Regions from separate parts of the Plantibacter cousiniae (nom. nud.) genome, predicted to be linked through region 3. Evidence: riboswitches for the same ligand, from Rfam matches in the RefSeq annotation. Region 3 holds a riboswitch; each other region holds the start of a gene.
The links. Region 3 has a riboswitch for cobalamin ahead of cobW (cobalamin biosynthesis protein CobW). Riboswitches for the same ligand answer to the same signal wherever they lie in the genome.

Region 1 (5,595 bases), 110 kb from region 3:
CAGTAAACGCTGGTATGGCTTTTCAGGTAATGGATCATGGCGGTGCTCAGCGCAAAGGCAACGATGACGAAAAAGAAGTCCAGCCGGTGCCTGCGTGCAAAGCGCAGGAAGGTGCCCAACCGAGAGCCCGTCAGCCGCCTCGCAAGGCGCGATTCATCATATTTTTCCAGCAACGGCCAGACAAAGGACAGCATCGCACCAATGATCGCCAGCTCTCCGGTCCAGTTCGGAAGGATCCGCGCCCATCTGTGTGTGATGTTCTCGAACAGATGGCTCTGGCCGATGGGAAACACCCCGGCCGTCGAATCGAAAAACAGGTCACTCAGTTGCCGGTCGATCGTGGTCAGGTCGAAGGTGACGAAGACCAGTAACGCGAAAAACACCGGTACACCCAGGTTGATGCCGTAGAACCGCAGCCTGGCGCTGGAAGATGTCGTCAATTGAATTGCTCGCTGTTGAGGTTTGCCCATTGCCCGGCATTCAGGGAGCCGAGGATTTTCGGCGGATGGCTGCCGTCTATTTGTACGAAAAACGCCTGGGCGTACTCACTGGAGCGCTCGCCGCCAGGTACGCCGACCTTGCGCTCGAACTGATCGATGCAGCCACTGTGGGTCACCAGCACCATGTTCTCGCCGCTGACCTTGTGGGCCTGCACCGCTTTCATGAAGCCGCTGTCACAGTCGTTGATCCAGTCCTGGCCAGCCACCGCGTGCCCGGCCAACAGCTGCGCAGTCTGTTGCGTGCGGGTCTTGGAGCTGGCGATCATGCGCGCGTGGTCCATGCCCATTTTCTGCAACCCGGCGCCCACCGCCAAAGCGGCGTCGCGGCCGTTGGAGGTAATGCCGTCGGCGTCGCTCATGCACGGGTTGCTCGAGCGGTCACAGCGTTCGGCGTGGCGAATCATCACCACCACATTGCCTTGCCGCCAGTGCTCGCGAAGGCCGGAAACGCTCAGGTTGCTGCCGACCCCCAGGTCCACCACATGCACGCCTGAGAACGCCGAGTAGAACCATGCACAGATAGCCGTCAGCACGACGGCAACGGACATCGATACGATGTGCCGATGCAATTTGTAGCGCTGACTGATGCCCGAACGGGGAAGTACATTCTTGTTGATTATCGTGTCGGTCAAGGGACCACTCCTGCCATGAACCTATGTGTGGCGTTGACCTAGGGAGTGCCCGAGGTCTATGCCGCTCCCATGCAGGCAAGATAGGTTCAGCATCGTCCCGATGCGGTGAAGAAGATGTGAAAAACGTGTTGTGGCCCAGCGCCATGTTTTTCACGCGAACGCTCTGGAATGGGCCTTTGCGGTTTTACGGACGTGAACATGAAGATAATTTAAGCGTTTTTCCCGAAAGTTCCGTGCCCATCGGGACGGTTTTGGACTGACAGACCGTGTGCTGCAGCAGCTGTGCGCAAAGGATTAGCCACTAAAACGCTTATCGTTTACCATGCCGCGCGTCGGTTTCCGAGAGGAACTAACAGGGAATTCGCACGCCTTTCTCACCAGGCGAAAAACGAAACTGCCCCCGCAACTGTAGGCACCGAGCCTGCTCCATGACTGCCACTGGATCGTGATCCGGGAAGGCCGGAGCCTAGCGATGACGTGTCAGTCAGGAGACCTGCCGACCCGCTTCAATCCACTAACCGGCGGGGTGTCCGGGAAGGACATCCGCACGCGTCGGCATTTCCTGTCGTGCCCGGTGATCATCCGGGGATGTGTTTCCTGATGTGCATTGCGCCCTGGCACCTGCTCCAACGGAGACCGCATTTCATGTCGCTGCCCCGCCTCGCCGCACTCGCTGCCAGCCTGACGCTGTCCACCCTGGCCCTCGCCGCCCCCACTCAGTACCCGCTGACCCTTGAAAACTGTGGCGCGACCCTGACCTTCCAGCATGCGCCGACCAAGGCCGTCACCATTGGCCAGGCCGGCACCGAAATGCTTTACGAACTGGGCCTCGGCGACAGACTGGTCGGCACTTCCCTGTGGTTCAACAATGTATTGCCACGCTTCAAGGCGCAGAACGACAAGGTCGAGCGCCTGGCCGACAACGAGCCCAGTTTCGAGGCAGTGATTGGCAAGCGACCGGAACTGGTGGCCGTGCAACTGGAGTGGATGGTCGGCAAACAGGGCGTGGTCGGCACCCGCGAGCAGTTCCATGACCTGAAGATACCCACCTACATCCTGCCGTCCGACTGCGAAGGCAAGGACAATCTGGTCGGTGCCGATGGCACACGCCTGGAGCCGTTCCGCATCGACACCATCTACAAGAGCATCGAGCAACTGGCGCAGATTTTCGATGTGCGGGATCGCGGCGACGCGCTGGTTGCCGACCTCAAGGCCCGCCTGAGCGCAGCGATCGCCAACGTCCGGCAGAACAAGGCCAATGACGTCTCGGCGCTGTTCTGGTTCTCCAGCTCCGACCTCGCCAGCGACCCTTTCGTGGCCGGTCGCAAAGGCATTCCGGACTTCATGCTCAACAGCCTGGGCATGCGCAATATCGTTCAGTCCGACGAGGAATGGCCGACTGTGGGCTGGGAAACCATCGCCAAGGCCAACCCGAGCATTCTGGTCATCGCGCGCATGGATCGCCGCCGCTTCCCGGCCGACGATTACCTGAAAAAAATCGAATTCCTCAAGACCGACCCGGTGACCCGCAACATGGACGCGGTCAAGCATGACCGGATCGTGATCATCGACGCCGAGGGTATGCAGGCGGGCCTGCGTCTGTTTACCGGCTTCGAGGAACTGGCTGACGCCGCCAACCGTTTCAACGCTGCCAAATGAGATTGCCGATAGCGTTGGTTCATGTGCTCTGGGTCTCGGCAGTGCTGGTGCTGGCGATCATGATCGGGGCCGCGATCGGTGAAACCTCGATCAGCCTGAACGTGGTTTTCCAGGTGCTGGCCAACAAACTCTGGGGCGCTGGCTATGTACTCGACCCTATAGACGAAGGCATCGTCTGGAACTACCGGCTGACCCGCGCCATTGTCGCGGCGGCCTGCGGGGCCGGGCTGGCGATCTGTGGCGTGGTGTTGCAGTCGCTATTGCGCAACCCGCTGGCAGACCCGTATCTGCTGGGGATTTCCGCAGGGGCTTCCACCGGTGCAGTACTGGTCGCCATTCTGGGCTTCGGTGCAGGTGCGATCTCGATGTCGGCGGGCGCTTTTGTCGGGGCCGTGGCGGCATTTTCGCTGGTCGCCCTGCTGGCGCACTCTTCACGCGGCACCACGGCAGCCGGGCAGATCATTCTGGCCGGGATCGCCGGGTCGCAACTGTTCAATGCCCTGACCTCGTTTCTGATCACCAAATCGGCAAGCTCCGAGCAGGCACGCGGCATCATGTTCTGGCTGCTGGGTAACCTCAGCGGTGTGCGCTGGCACTCGGTCTGGCTGGCTGTGCCGACAGTGCTGGCAGGCCTGCTGGTGTGCCTCTGGCACCGGCGAGCGCTGGACGCGTTCACCTTCGGCAGCGACTCGGCGGCATCACTGGGGATCGCGGTACGGCGCGTACAGATCATCCTGATCGCCAGCGCTGCGCTGGTCACCGCGGTGATGGTCTCGATTGTCGGCTCCATCGGCTTCGTCGGGCTGGTGATCCCGCACGCGGTGCGGATGCTGGTCGGTGTCCGGCACGCCCGGCTGGTGCCGTTGAGCGCCTTGAGCGGCGCACTGTTTCTGATCGCTGCCGATATCCTTTCGCGCACCCTGATCAAGGGGCAGGCGCTGCCGATCGGTGTGATTACCGCACTGATCGGCGCACCGGTCTTCGCTTTGATTCTTATCCGGGGCAACAGCACGCGATGAATGCCTTACCTCATCCGCTCAGTGCACCGGTACTCGGTTGTTCCGGTCTGGGTTATTCGGTACGTGGCGCAGCTCTGCTGCGCGATGTCGACCTGAGCATTGCCGCAGGTGAAACCCTGGCCGTGGTCGGTCCCAACGGCTCGGGCAAATCCACCCTGCTCAAGCTACTGGCCGGTATTCAGAAGCCGGTCAGCGGCTCGGTCAGCCTGGGCGGGCAAGCACTTGAGTCATTGAGCCGCAGGGACGTGGCGCGCCTGCTGGCGGTGGTCGAGCAGCAGGCTGAAACCAGCGACGCCGTGACCGTGCTGGATGCCGTCGAACTGGGCCGCACGCCCTGGCTGTCGGCACTCGAGCCGTGGAGCGCCGAGGACGATGCAATCGTTCGCCAGGCGCTGCAGGATGTGGACATGCTGCACCTGCAAAAACGCGCCTGGCACACCTTGTCCGGTGGCGAGCGGCAACGTGTTCACATCGCCAGGGCGCTGGCGCAACGGCCGCAGATCCTTCTGCTGGACGAACCGACCAATCATCTGGACATCCAGCATCAACTGACCATCCTCGGCCTGGTCAGGGCCTTACCGGTGACCACCGTGATCGCCCTGCACGATCTGAATCAGGCGCTGGACTGCGACCGTGTGGCGGTCATGGAAAAGGGTCGGCTGGTCGCGCTGGGTGCGCCGCTCGAGGTACTGACTCCGGAACGCTTGCTGAGCACCTTCGGCGTGGTGGCGCACTGGCTGACCGACCCCAGTGACGGGGCGAAGATTCTGCGCCTGCGCTCGCGCTAAACCACGCCGATGGTCAGTCCGGCACCTGCTGCCATCTGCAACAGGTGCACCGCGCGGTCTGTGGCACTACAATGCGCGCTTTGCCCGCAGCCGGATCCCGTTGCCATGTCGTTACCCAAGCACCACCTGGAATTGCTCAGCCCTGCACGGGATGTGACCATCGCCCGTGAAGCCATCCTGCATGGTGCCGATACGGTGTATATCGGCGGGCCGAGCTTTGGTGCGCGGCACAATGCCTGTAACGAGGTCAGCGACATTGCCGAGCTGGTCAAATTCGCGCACCGCTACCACGCGCGGATCTTTACCACCATCAACACCATCCTCCATGACGACGAGCTGGAGCCCGCGCGCAAGCTGATTCACCAGCTCTACGACGCCGGCGTGGACGCGTTGATCGTGCAGGACCTCGGGGTGATGGAGATGGACATTCCGCCCATCGAGCTGCACGCCAGCACGCAAACCGATATTCGCACCCTGAGCCGGGCGAAGTTTCTCGATCAGGCCGGTTTTTCGCAGCTGGTGCTGGCCCGGGAACTGAATCTGCAGGAAATCCGCGCAATCGCCGATGAAACCGATGCGGCCATCGAATTCTTCATCCACGGCGCCCTGTGCGTGGCGTTCTCCGGGCAGTGCAATATTTCCCACGCGCAAAACGGCCGCAGCGCCAACCGTGGCGACTGCTCGCAGGCCTGCCGCCTGCCGTACACCCTCAAGGATGATCAGGGTCGCGTTGTGGCCTTCGAAAAGCACCTGTTGTCGATGAAAGACAACAATCAGAGCGCCAACCTGCGTGCTTTGGTGGACGCCGGCGTGCGCTCGTTCAAGATCGAAGGGCGCTACAAGGATGCGGGCTACGTAAAAAACATCACGGCCTATTATCGCCAGCGTCTGGACGAGATTCTCGAAGACCGCACGGACCTCGCACCCGCTTCCAGCGGCCGTACCGCGCACTTTTTCGTGCCGGACCCGGAAAAGACCTTTCATCGCGGCAGCACCG
Region 2 (5,595 bases), on a different contig from region 3:
AAGTTGTTCGCTTCGCACCCCTCGTGCCTCTCGCACTCGTTACATTTCTCTTCGGTTGCTCGGCCAATATGCCGGTCGCACAGCAGGAACAGGCCCAGCCAGTTCCACGCTATCAGAGCGCAATCAATGCCAATGCCCAGTCCGCAGCCCGTCGCGCCGACGCGGCAGTCCTGCAGGACGAGCTCGCTACCGAAGACGAACTGGCCCAGTTCGCTGATAACAAGTCTTACCAACTGCCGGCCCTGGCCGACAGCATCCTGGAGCGTGGCAAGTCGCTGATCGGCACACGCTACAAGTTCGGCGGCACGTCGACTTCTTCGGGTTTCGATTGCAGCGGCTTCATCGGTTATCTGTTTCGCGAAGAGGCCGGCATGAGCCTGCCACGTTCCACGCGTGAAATGATCAACGTCAACGCACCTCTGGTGGCGCGCAACAAGCTTCAGCCGGGCGATGTGCTGTTCTTCAGTACTCGCGGTCGCGGTCAGGTCAGCCACGCAGCGATCTACGCCGGTAATCGGCAGTTCATCCACTCCAGCAGTCGCCGCAGCGGCGGTGTGCGCATCGACAGCCTCGATGACGCCTACTGGAGCAAGACCTTCATCGAGGCCAAGCGGCCCCTGGCGATGGCCCCGGGTACTGTTGCAGTAAAATCGACACCTGAAGTAACGCAGACAACGGCGATGACTTCGACTACAGTCAAGACCGCGCCCAAGCGGCGTAAATAAATAGAACGCGCAGTACAAGACCTTCGGGTCTTTCTGCGTTTTTGAGCTTCTCGGCAGCGTAAGCCGCATCCGGATAGGTTGTTGTGGTTATGTCGATTGCGTTGCGCCTGTTAGTCATTTCTGTTGCTGCGTTGCTCGGTGCCTGCGCCAGCGCGCCGCCCCCGCCCAAAGCGCCTCGGATCGTTCAGCGTCCGGTGGTCACTGCTCCTCCCCAGATTCTTTCTCCAGCTGCCGAAGACGTGCTGTTTCGTGCGTTGGGGCTGGTTGGCACGCCTTATCGCTGGGGCGGCAACACGCCTGACTCCGGTTTCGATTGCAGCGGTCTTATAGGTTATGTCTATCGTGATGCGGCCGGCATTTCCCTGCCACGTTCCACACGCGAGATGATCGTGATGGGCGCACCGAATATTCGCCGCGAGCAACTGCAGTCAGGTGATCTGGTGTTCTTTGCCACGTCAGGTGGTTCGCAGGTGTCGCATGCGGGGATTTACGTGGGCGAAGGCCGCTTTGTGCATGCGCCGGCCACTGGTGGCACGGTCAAGCTCGACAGTCTCGACAAGCCTTACTGGCAGAGAGCCTACCTCAACGCCAAGCGCGTGATTCAGCCGTCCAGTCTGGCGCAGAATCGGCCCTAGGCAGGAGCCGCTGATCAGCGGCTCCCCCCAGCTCCAGCCTCAGGATCGGACGCAGAGCGTTCAGAAAGGCGTATCCACGCTGGAGCGTGGCACGCTGGGGATCGCCGCAGCTGTGCCGGCCTCTTCGCGAGCAAGCTCGCTCCCACAGGAATAACCGCTCGGCGTTACTGAGCAGCCTTGGCTGATGTCACGCGCCAGATCTTGTTGCCGACATCGTCCGCCACCAGCAAACCGCCGCGCTGGTCATTGACCACGCCAACCGGACGGCCCATGGCTTTTTCATCCTTGTTGAGGAAGCCGGTCAACACATCGACCGGTGTGCCGTTGGGTTTGCCGCCACTGAATGGAATGAACACCACCTTATAGCCGCTGTGCGGTTTGCGGTTCCATGAGCCGTGCTGGCCAATGAACAGGCCTTCGTTGAACGGTGCAGCCAGTGTCTTGCCGTCGGCGAACACCAGGCCCAGCGAAGCGGTGTGCGGACCGACTGCGTAATCCGGGGCAATCGCCTTGGCGACCAGTGCCGGGTTCTGCGGCTTGACGCGCTCGTCGACATGCTGGCCGTAGTAGCTGTAAGGCCAGCCGTAGAATGCGCCGTCCTGCACCGAGGTAACGTAGTCAGGCACCAGATCGCTGCCGATCTCGTCGCGCTCGTTGACCGCCGTCCACAGTTTGCCGGTCTTCGGCTCCCAATCCATGCCGTTGGGGTTGCGCAGGCCGGACGCGAAGATCCGGTGGTTGCCGGTGGCCGCGTCCACTTCCCAGATCGCCGCACGACCCTCTTCCTTGTCCATGCCGTTTTCGGCCACGTTGCTGTTGGAGCCCACGGTCACGTACAGCTTGCTGCCATCCTTGCTGGCGATGACATTCTTGGTCCAGTGGTGATTGAGCGTGCCGCCCGGCAGGTCGACCACCTTGGTCGCCTGCGCGCTGATCGAGGTCTGCCCTGATTCATACGGGAAGCTGATCAGGCGATCGGTATCGGCGACATACAGCTTGTTGCCCACCAGGGTCATGCCGAACGGCGAATTGAGGTTTTGCAGGAAAACCGTGCGCGTCTCTGCCACACCGTCCTTGTCTACGTCGCGCAGCAACGTGATGCGGTTGGCGCTGGGCACACCGGCACCGGCGCGGCCCATGACTTTTTCCATCACCCAGCCGCGAATGCCTTTGGAGTCATCCGGTTTGGCGGGCGAATTGGTTTCTGCGACCAGCACGTCACCGTTGGGCAACACATACAGCCAGCGCGGGTGGTCGAGGTTTTCGGCGAACGCAGCCACTTGTGTGCCCGGCGCGGCGACCGGCTTGGCGCCTTTTTCCCAGCCTACGGCAGGGGCGATGTTGACGGTCGGGATCAGCGTCTTGTTGGGCTCCGGCAGCTTGGGCGAGGGGCCTGTTCCATCCGAGACTTGCAGTCTCGAAGACTCGCCGCAGGCAGCGAGGCCGCCGGCGACCAGAAGCAACACTGCGTAGTGGGGGCTGAGTTTGAACATTGTCGATCTCCATTAACAAGGGCATGGTCCAGTAACTGATAGAGGCACCGCCAACCCGCTAGGTTCAATCACGTTCCGCGGCGACGGTGTCGATTGACGCTCCCGGTCCAACCCTCTACCCTTCGCGGTTTGTTTCAGGTGCTCTGCAATCCCCGATTGGCAGAGTGAAACAGGGAAGCCGGTGTGGGTCGACAGATCCGATCCCGGCGCTGCCCCCGCAACGGTAAATGAGTCAAGGCTGTGCCTGACGCCACTGTGTTTCGACATGGGAAGGCGCGCAGCCGGGGTGACCCGCTCATGAGCCCGGAGACCGGCCTGAATCACTCAATGACATCACGGAGGGTGATGTTCTGTGCAGGGCGTTGCCGTGCTGTCCAGTGCTGTCCTTCCGTCTGTTGTCGCCTGCCCCGAGCGGAGAACCCAGATGAACGAATCCCCCGAACGCGACGAACGCCATCTGGCGCGCATGCAGCGCAAGAAAGCCGTCATGGACGAGCGTATCGCCAGCTCGCCCAACGAGTGCGGCCTGCTGCTGGTATTGACCGGCAATGGCAAGGGCAAGAGCAGCTCGGCATTCGGCATGCTCGCCCGCGCCATGGGCCACGACATGCAGTGTGGTGTGGTGCAGTTCATCAAGGGCCGCAACAGCACGGGCGAAGAAATGTTTTTCCGCCGTTTCCCCGAGCAGGTGCGCTATCACGTAATGGGTGAGGGCTTCACCTGGGAAACCCAGGATCGCCAGCGCGACATCGCCGCCGCCGAAGCCGCCTGGGCCGTGTCTCAGGAAATGCTTCGCGATCCGGCCATTGGTCTGGTGGTGCTCGACGAACTGAACATCGCCCTCAAACATGGCTACCTCGACCTTGAACAAGTGCTCAGCGACCTGCAGGCACGTCCGCCGATGCAGCATGTATTGGTGACTGGCCGCGGTGCCAAAGCCGAATTGATCGACCTGGCCGATACCGTTTCCGAGATCGGCGTGGTCAAGCACGCGTTTCAGGCCGGTATTCGTGCGCAGAAAGGTATCGAGCTGTGAACCCTTCATCATTGAGCGCATTGCAATGAGAGCCCCGCGTGATTGTCCGGCGGTATTGATCGCTGCGCCTGCCTCCGGGCAAGGCAAAACCACGGTGACCGCTGCACTGGCACGCTTGCACCGCAACCAGGGGCGCAAGGTCCGGGTGTTCAAGTGCGGCCCGGACTTTCTTGACCCGATGATTCTTGAGCGGGCCAGTGGTGCGCCGGTCTATCAACTGGACATGTGGATGGTCGGTGCCGATGAAAGCCGTCGTCTGTTGTGGGAGGCGGCTGACGAGGCGGACCTGATTCTGATCGAAGGGGTCATGGGGCTGTTCGACGGCACGCCGTCGAGCGCCGACCTGTCCCGGCATTTTGGCGTGCCGGTACTCGGTGTGATCGACGGCACGGCCATGGCGCAGACGTTTGGCGCACTGGCGCTGGGCCTGGCGCGCTATCAGCCTGATCTGCCGTTCGCCGGCGTGCTGGCCAATCGCGTCGGCACGGTACGCCATGCGCAGTTGCTGGAGAACAGCCTGACCGAAGGCCTGCGCTGGTACGGCGCACTGTCCCGGGAAGTCGGCTTCGAATTGCCCAGCCGTCATCTGGGGTTGGTCCAGGCCAGTGAGCTCAATGATCTGGACGTGCGTCTAGACATGGCTGCTGCGGCGCTGGCCAGTACCTGTGAAGTGGCTTTGCCGCCGGCCGTGACCTTTACGGCGCCCGACCCGGTTCATGCCGAACCGCTGCTGCGCGGCGTACGCATTGCCATCGCACGCGATGAAGCCTTTGCCTTTCTGTATGGCGCGAGCCTGGAACTGCTGAGGAACATGGGCGCCGAGCTGAGTTTCTTCTCGCCGGTCCATGATCGCGAGCTTCCCGAGGCCGACAGCCTGTACCTGCCCGGTGGCTACCCGGAGCTGCACCACGTGGCGTTGGCCGCCAATGGCACAATGCAGGCTTCGATCAGGGCTCACCATATTGCCGGCAAGCCGATTCTTGCCGAGTGCGGCGGCATGCTCTATTTGCTCGAAGCCCTGACCGATGTCGAGGGCGTGCGCGCCGAACTGGTCGGCTTGCTGTCCGGTGAAGCGGTCATGCAGAAGCGTCTGGCGGCGCTGGCCTTGCAGGCCGTCGAGCTGCCCGAGGGCACGCTGCACGGCCATACCTATCACCACTCGCTGACCAGCACCGAGCTGCAGCCGATTGCGCGTGGCGTCAGCCCCAATGGCGGGCGCGGCGCAGAAGCGGTCTATCGTTTGGGTCGTCTGACCGCGTCCTACGTGCATTTCTATTTTCCTTCCTGCCCCCGGGCGATTGCGGCGCTGTTCAAACCATGACCGAGCAAGCGTTCAGCCCCGAAGAGCGGGCTGCGGTGTACCGCGCTATCGCCGAACGTCGCGACATGCGCCACTTCATCGGTGGTACGGTCGCGCCCGAGCTATTGGCGCGCGTGCTCGAAGCTGCGCATCAGGCTCCCAGCGTCGGGCTGATGCAACCGTGGCGCTTCATCCGCATCAGCGACCCGCTATTGCGCGGCAGGATGCAGGCGCAGGTAGAGGAGGAGCGTATTCGTACCGCCGAGGCGCTGGGGGAGCGAACCGACGAGTTCATGAAGCTCAAGGTCGAAGGCATCAACGACTGCGCAGAAGTGCTGGTCGCCGCGCTGATGGAAGGGCGTGAGCAACACATTTTCGGGCGTCGCACCTTGCCCGAAATGGACAT
Region 3 (5,595 bases):
TTGCGTGACGCAGCACTTCATCGACGTACAGGTCGACAGAGGCGTGATTCTGGACCTGCATCGGGTTGGCCAGACGCAGGCTGGGGTAGTCTTCGGGGAGCTGCCGGGCAGCCTCGGCCAGCAGCGCCAGGCTGGAGTCGCCGCTGCAGAGAATCACCAGCTCGGCCGGGGTCTGGCCCAGATCGGCAATATTGTCGTCAGGTACGAAACCGCCGGGCTGGGTTCTCAGTAAATGCATGGGTCAGCCGGCAATCGCAGCGTTGAGTTGCGCTTGCAGGGCTGCGGCATCCAGCTCCTGACCAATCAGCACCAAGTGTGTGGCACGCTCTTCATCGGCCCGCCAGGCGCGGTCGAAGTGCTTGTCGAAACGCGTCCCGACACCTTGAATCAGCAGGCGCATCGGCTTGCCGGGAATGGCCGCGAAGCCCTTCACACGAAGAATGCCGTGCTGCACCACCAACTGATTCAGTGCATCGAGCAGGACTTTCTCGTCAGCTTGCGGCAGTTTCAGGGATATCGAATCGAACGCGTCGTGATCGTGGTCATCATGATCGTCATCGTCGTGGTGATCATGGTGGGTCTTGCGCGCATCGATATGCAGTTCCGACTCGGCACCGACACCCAGCAACACGCTGATCGGCAGGCGACCACTGCTGGCTTCGATCACCTTGACGGCAGGCGGCAACTCTTCGGCAACTTCGGCACGCACCGTCGCCAGACCTTCGGCGTCGATCATGTCGGCCTTGTTGAGGATCACCAGATCAGCGCTGGCCAGTTGATCGGCAAACAGTTCGTGCAGGGGCGACTCGTGGTCCAGGTTGGGATCAAGTTTGCGCTGCGCATCGACCTGATCAGGGAAGGCAGCGAAAGTACCAGCCAGTACCGCCGGGCTGTCGACCACCGTGATCACCGCATCGACCGTGCAGGCGTTGCGGATTTCCGGCCATTGAAAAGCCTGGACCAGCGGCTTGGGCAGCGCCAGCCCCGAGGTTTCTATCAGGATATGGTCCAGATCACCACGGCGCGCGACCAGTTCGCGCATGACCGGGAAGAACTCTTCCTGCACGGTGCAGCACAGGCAGCCGTTGGCCAGTTCGTACACCCGGCCGTTGGCTTCTTCTTCGGTGCAGCCGATCGTGCACTGCTTGAGGATTTCTCCGTCGATGCCCAGCTCGCCGAACTCATTGACGATGACCGCAATGCGCCGCCCTTCGGCGTTGTCGAGCATATGCCGCAACAGGGTGGTCTTGCCCGAGCCGAGGAAGCCGGTGACGATGGTGACGGGAAGCTTGGCCAGTGTTTTCATCAGGTGCCCTTTGGCAATGCGGCGGGCAAACAGGACGAGAACCGCATGCAGGACACGCAGATCGGATCGCCACCGGATCACCCCGCCCGGTTGTAGTGAGAATTCTCCAGGGCCGCAGCATGTGCGGCCCGTTCGAGGCAGGTCTCCTGGCTCACGGCGGCGTGCGGCAGGCAGTGAGAAACGCCGACACGCATTCATCGCGCCTTCCCGCCGCAGCAGTGGCTGTGCAATGAACATGACCGTTTACAGTTGCGGGGGCAGCTGCGGCTTGTACCGCATTCCCGTCTTAGCTCCACTGGGTGATGTTTTACCCGGGGAGAACCTCGAGTCAGCAAGGCTACGCAGTGACTGCAGACAGGTCAATCGTTCAGATTGACGCTGCCCCGCCGCCCATGCTCTCCTGTGCGCCTTGTTTCGGGTGCCCCTCACGGGGTGAAACGGGAAACCGGTGCGCTCGCGTTGTCGAGCAAGTCCGGTGCTGCCCCCGCAACGGTAAGCGAGAGTAGGTCTGATCCACTGTGCCGCTGGCATGGGAAGGTGACCTTGCAGGCTTTGACGCACTGACGTCCTGGCCCCTCGCGAGCCCGGAGACCGGCCCGATATGCTTGCAATGACAAACCCGCGGTGGGCGGGCGCAGTTGAAACCTCCGGCATCTGCCGGCAGGTTCTTTTGCACGTGGCCCACTTGCCGATTACCAACAAGAGGGAACGCCATGTCGACCATCAGCAGCCACGCCGCCGCGCCCAGTTCCACACGCACTCAACGCCTGACAGCCGCCATCAGCGCTGCGCTTCTCGGCGCCTGTCTGGTGTACTTCGCCGGTTTCTCGCACATCGCGGCCGTGCACAACGCGGCACACGACACCCGTCACAGCGCTGCCTTTCCTTGCCATTGAGGGCCACACAATGTTCAAGCGAATCGCCTACACCGCAGGTTTCACCGGCCTGCTCGCCGCCCTGCTGCTGACCCTGCTGCAAAGCCTGTGGGTGGTGCCGCTGATCCAGCAGGCCGAGACCTACGAAAACGCGCCTGCCGAGCAACTGCATCAGCACACGGGCGGCGCGTTGGCCGAACACAGCCATGCCCATGAAGAAGCGGCCTGGGAGCCCGAAAACGGTTGGCAGCGTGTGCTGTCCACCACCGGCGGTAACCTGGTGGTCGCGGTGGGCTTTGCGCTGATGCTTGCCGGGCTTTACACCCTGCGGGCACCGGGTCGCACCGTGCAAGGCGCATGGTGGGGGCTGGCCGGTTTTGCCGTGTTCGTGCTGGCCCCGACCCTTGGCCTGCCACCCGAACTGCCAGGCACGGCCGCCGCCGAGTTGAGTCAGCGTCAGCTATGGTGGCTCGGCGCTGCTGCGTCGACTGCCGTCGGGCTGGCCTTACTGGTGTTCGGCCAGAACTGGCTGCTCAAAGCACTGGGTGTGGCGATTCTGCTGGTCCCGCATGTGCTTGGCGCGCCACAGCCGCTGGTCCATGAAAGCCTGGCTCCCGAGGCTCTGGAATCGCAGTTCATGATGGCCTCGCTGCTGACCAACGCGCTGTTCTGGGTCGCTCTGGGATTGATCAGTGCCTGGCTGTTCCGCAAAAACGATGTGCACGCCGACCATGTCGACCTGCATCAGGCCTGATCCAGTTACCCTTCAACCCGGCGCACCTCTGGTCGCCGGGCTGGGCTGTCGGCGCGGCTGCTCGGCTGCGCTGTTGCGCGATCTGCTCGAGCAAAGCCTGCAGGCACTTGAGCTGGACATTGGCCGGGTGACCGCGCTGGCGTCCATCGACCTGAAACAAACCGAGGCCGGTCTGCTTGAGCTGGCCGGGCAACTGGCAGTGCCACTGGTATGCTTCAACGCCGCGCAACTGGTAGCGTGGGAACTGCACCTCACGCACCGCTCTGCGCAGGTCTTCCAGAGCACTGGCTGTCATGGCGTCGCCGAAGGCTCGGCCCTGGCACTGGCGGCGCAACTGGGAGACGGTACAGCCACGCTGCTGATAGAACGGCAGAAAAGCGCGCAGGCCACATTTGCCTTGGCAATCAGCCCTGCGCACAGCGGATAATCTCCCCGCGCTCATTCACCCCGGAGAATTCATTGACTGTCTATTTCATCGGCGCAGGCCCTGGCGATCCGGAGCTGATCACCGTCAAGGGACAACGCCTGATTCGCAACTGCCCGGTCATTATCTACGCAGGCTCGCTGGTCCCCCTCGCTGTGCTGGAAGGTCATCAGGCCGTGCAGGTGACCAACAGCGCCGAGCTGCATCTGGAGCAGATCATCGAGCTGATCAAGCGCGCACACGCACAGGGCCAGGATGTCGCACGCGTGCACTCCGGAGACCCGAGCCTGTATGGCGCTATCGGTGAGCAGATCCGCCATCTGCGCGAACTGGGCATTCCGTTCGAAATCATTCCGGGGGTGACCGCGACCGCTGCCTGCGCTGCATTGCTGGGCGTCGAACTGACCCTGCCGGACGTTTCGCAAAGCGTGATTCTGACCCGCTATGCCGACAAGACCTCAATGCCCAGCGGCGAGGAACTGGCCAGTCTGGCCAGCCATCGGGCAACGATGGCGATTCATCTGGGGGTGAACAACCTGCAGCGGATCGTCGAAGAGCTCGTGCCACATTACGGCGCCGACTGCCCGACTGCCGTGGTGCACCGCGCCAGCTGGCCGGATCAGGACTGGGCCGTTGGCACGCTGACGGATATTCAGGAAAAGGTACAGGCCAAGGGCTTTCGCCGTACTGCGCTGATTCTGGTCGGACGTGTGCTTGCCGATGACACCTTCAGCGAGTCCTCGCTGTACCGCGCCGGGCATGCCCACCTGTTCAGGCCGGTGTAGTCAGTACCTCTACGCGGCACGACGATCGCATTGCGTAATGAAAAGCGTACCAACGCTGAGCTGGCACGCTGATTGGTATTGCCCTCCTCAGGCAGCCGCCTCATACAGCTTCGGCGCAGCCACTTCGCCGCTTTCCAGGCTCTTGCGCAGAATATCGGCCTGCACGGCAGCTGCTTTCATGGCGCTTTCCTTGATGTAGCCATAGCCGCGAATGCGTTCCGGCAGGCGTGCCAGACTCAAGGCGGTGTGGCGATTCTGCGCCTGAAGGTGCTGCAGGATCAGTTCGACATCGCTGACATAGCGGTCAATCAGCGCCCTCTCCTGCTGACGCTCAAGGCTGCGACCGAACGGATCGAGCACCGTGCCACGGAGAAATTTGAACGCCGCCAGCACATCGAAAGCGCGCAGCATCCACGGGCCAAAGCTGCGTTTGCGTGGCAGGCCCGTGTGCGGGTCGCGCTTGGCCAGCCACGACGGTGCCAGATGAAACTCCAGTCGATAGTCACCTTCGAACTGCGCCTGCAACTGGCGGGTAAACTCGCCGTTGCTGTACAGCCGCGCCACTTCGTATTCGTCCTTGTACGCCAGCAATTTGAAGTAATTGAACGCCACAGCCTCGGTCAGCGTCGGCTGCTGACCGGGGAACGCCCGCGATTCGCTGTCGCGTACGCGTTGCACCAACGCCAGATAGCGCTTGGCGTAAGCCGCGTTCTGATACTGCTTCAAGGCATCGACGTTGCTCTGGATACGCTGATCGAGGTCCATCGGTTGCGGCTCGCTGACCTTGTCTTGCGGATTGACGAAGGCCTCCACGGCGGCGGGATCATGCGCGGTACGACGGCCCCAGAGAAACGCCTGCTGATTCAGGTTGACCGCAACGCCGTTGAGTTCGATGGCCTTCTCGATGGCCGCCGAGGTCAATGGAATCAGGCCCAGCTGGAACGCATAGCCGAGCATGAACAGGTTGCTGGCGATGCTGTCGCCCATCAATCGGGTGGCCAGCGAGGTGGCTTCGACAAAGTGGGTCTTCGCCGCGCCGACCGCCTCGATGATGGTCTGCTTCATGGCCTCGGCCGGGAACACGGCATCCGGATTGCGCGTGAACTCGGCGGTCGGTGTTTGCTGGCTGTTGACCACCGCATGGGAAATCTTGCTGTCGAGCTTGGCGATCGCATCCGGGCCGGCAGCCACCAGCAAGTCACAGCCGAGCAGCAGGTGCGCTTCACCGGCGGCGATACGCACGGCGAACAGATCCTCCTGGCGCGCGGCAATGCGGATATGGCTGACCACCGGACCGAATTTCTGTGCCAGACCGGCCTGATCAAGCACGCTGCAGCCCTTGCCTTCCAGATTCGCGGCATAGCCCAGCATCGCGCCGACGGTGGTCACCCCTGTGCCGCCGACACCCGGCAGGAGAATATTGAACGGCCTGTCGAGCGACGGCAGTGCCG

Region 1: it holds a riboswitch for cobalamin, as region 3 does, so the genes downstream of both, ACW55A_RS19225 (ABC transporter substrate-binding protein) here and cobW (cobalamin biosynthesis protein CobW) in region 3, are expected to answer to the same signal.
Region 2: it holds a riboswitch for cobalamin, as region 3 does, so the genes downstream of both, cobO (cob(I)yrinic acid a,c-diamide adenosyltransferase) here and cobW (cobalamin biosynthesis protein CobW) in region 3, are expected to answer to the same signal.

Annotation. Positions count from the first base shown of each region.
Region 1 covers NZ_CDRVEU010000010.1:135,312-140,906, reverse strand. The annotation lists gene ACW55A_RS19235 (phosphatase PAP2 family protein) at 1-440, opposite strand, end outside; gene pmrG (lipopolysaccharide core heptose(II)-phosphate phosphatase PmrG) at 437-1,132, opposite strand; cobalamin riboswitch at 1,449-1,647, shown strand; gene ACW55A_RS19225 (ABC transporter substrate-binding protein) at 1,778-2,791, shown strand; gene ACW55A_RS19220 (FecCD family ABC transporter permease) at 2,788-3,810, shown strand; gene ACW55A_RS19215 (ABC transporter ATP-binding protein) at 3,807-4,598, shown strand; gene ACW55A_RS19210 (peptidase U32 family protein) at 4,704-5,595, shown strand, end outside.
Region 2 covers NZ_CDRVEU010000017.1:73,894-79,488, reverse strand. The annotation lists gene ACW55A_RS25975 (C40 family peptidase) at 1-725, shown strand, start outside; gene ACW55A_RS25970 (C40 family peptidase) at 815-1,360, shown strand; gene ACW55A_RS25965 (PQQ-dependent sugar dehydrogenase) at 1,525-2,853, opposite strand; cobalamin riboswitch at 2,973-3,186, shown strand; gene cobO (cob(I)yrinic acid a,c-diamide adenosyltransferase) at 3,278-3,889, shown strand; gene ACW55A_RS25955 (cobyrinic acid a,c-diamide synthase CobB) at 3,915-5,210, shown strand; gene bluB (5,6-dimethylbenzimidazole synthase) at 5,207-5,595, shown strand, end outside.
Region 3 covers NZ_CDRVEU010000010.1:249,907-255,501, reverse strand. The annotation lists gene cobN (cobaltochelatase subunit CobN) at 1-238, opposite strand, end outside; gene cobW (cobalamin biosynthesis protein CobW) at 242-1,306, opposite strand; cobalamin riboswitch at 1,426-1,647, opposite strand; cobalamin riboswitch at 1,706-1,920, shown strand; gene ACW55A_RS19705 (CbtB domain-containing protein) at 2,020-2,202, shown strand; gene ACW55A_RS19700 (CbtA family protein) at 2,213-2,935, shown strand; gene ACW55A_RS19695 (cobalamin biosynthesis protein) at 2,913-3,362, shown strand; gene cobM (precorrin-4 C(11)-methyltransferase) at 3,395-4,144, shown strand; gene ACW55A_RS19685 (indolepyruvate ferredoxin oxidoreductase family protein) at 4,232-5,595, opposite strand, start outside.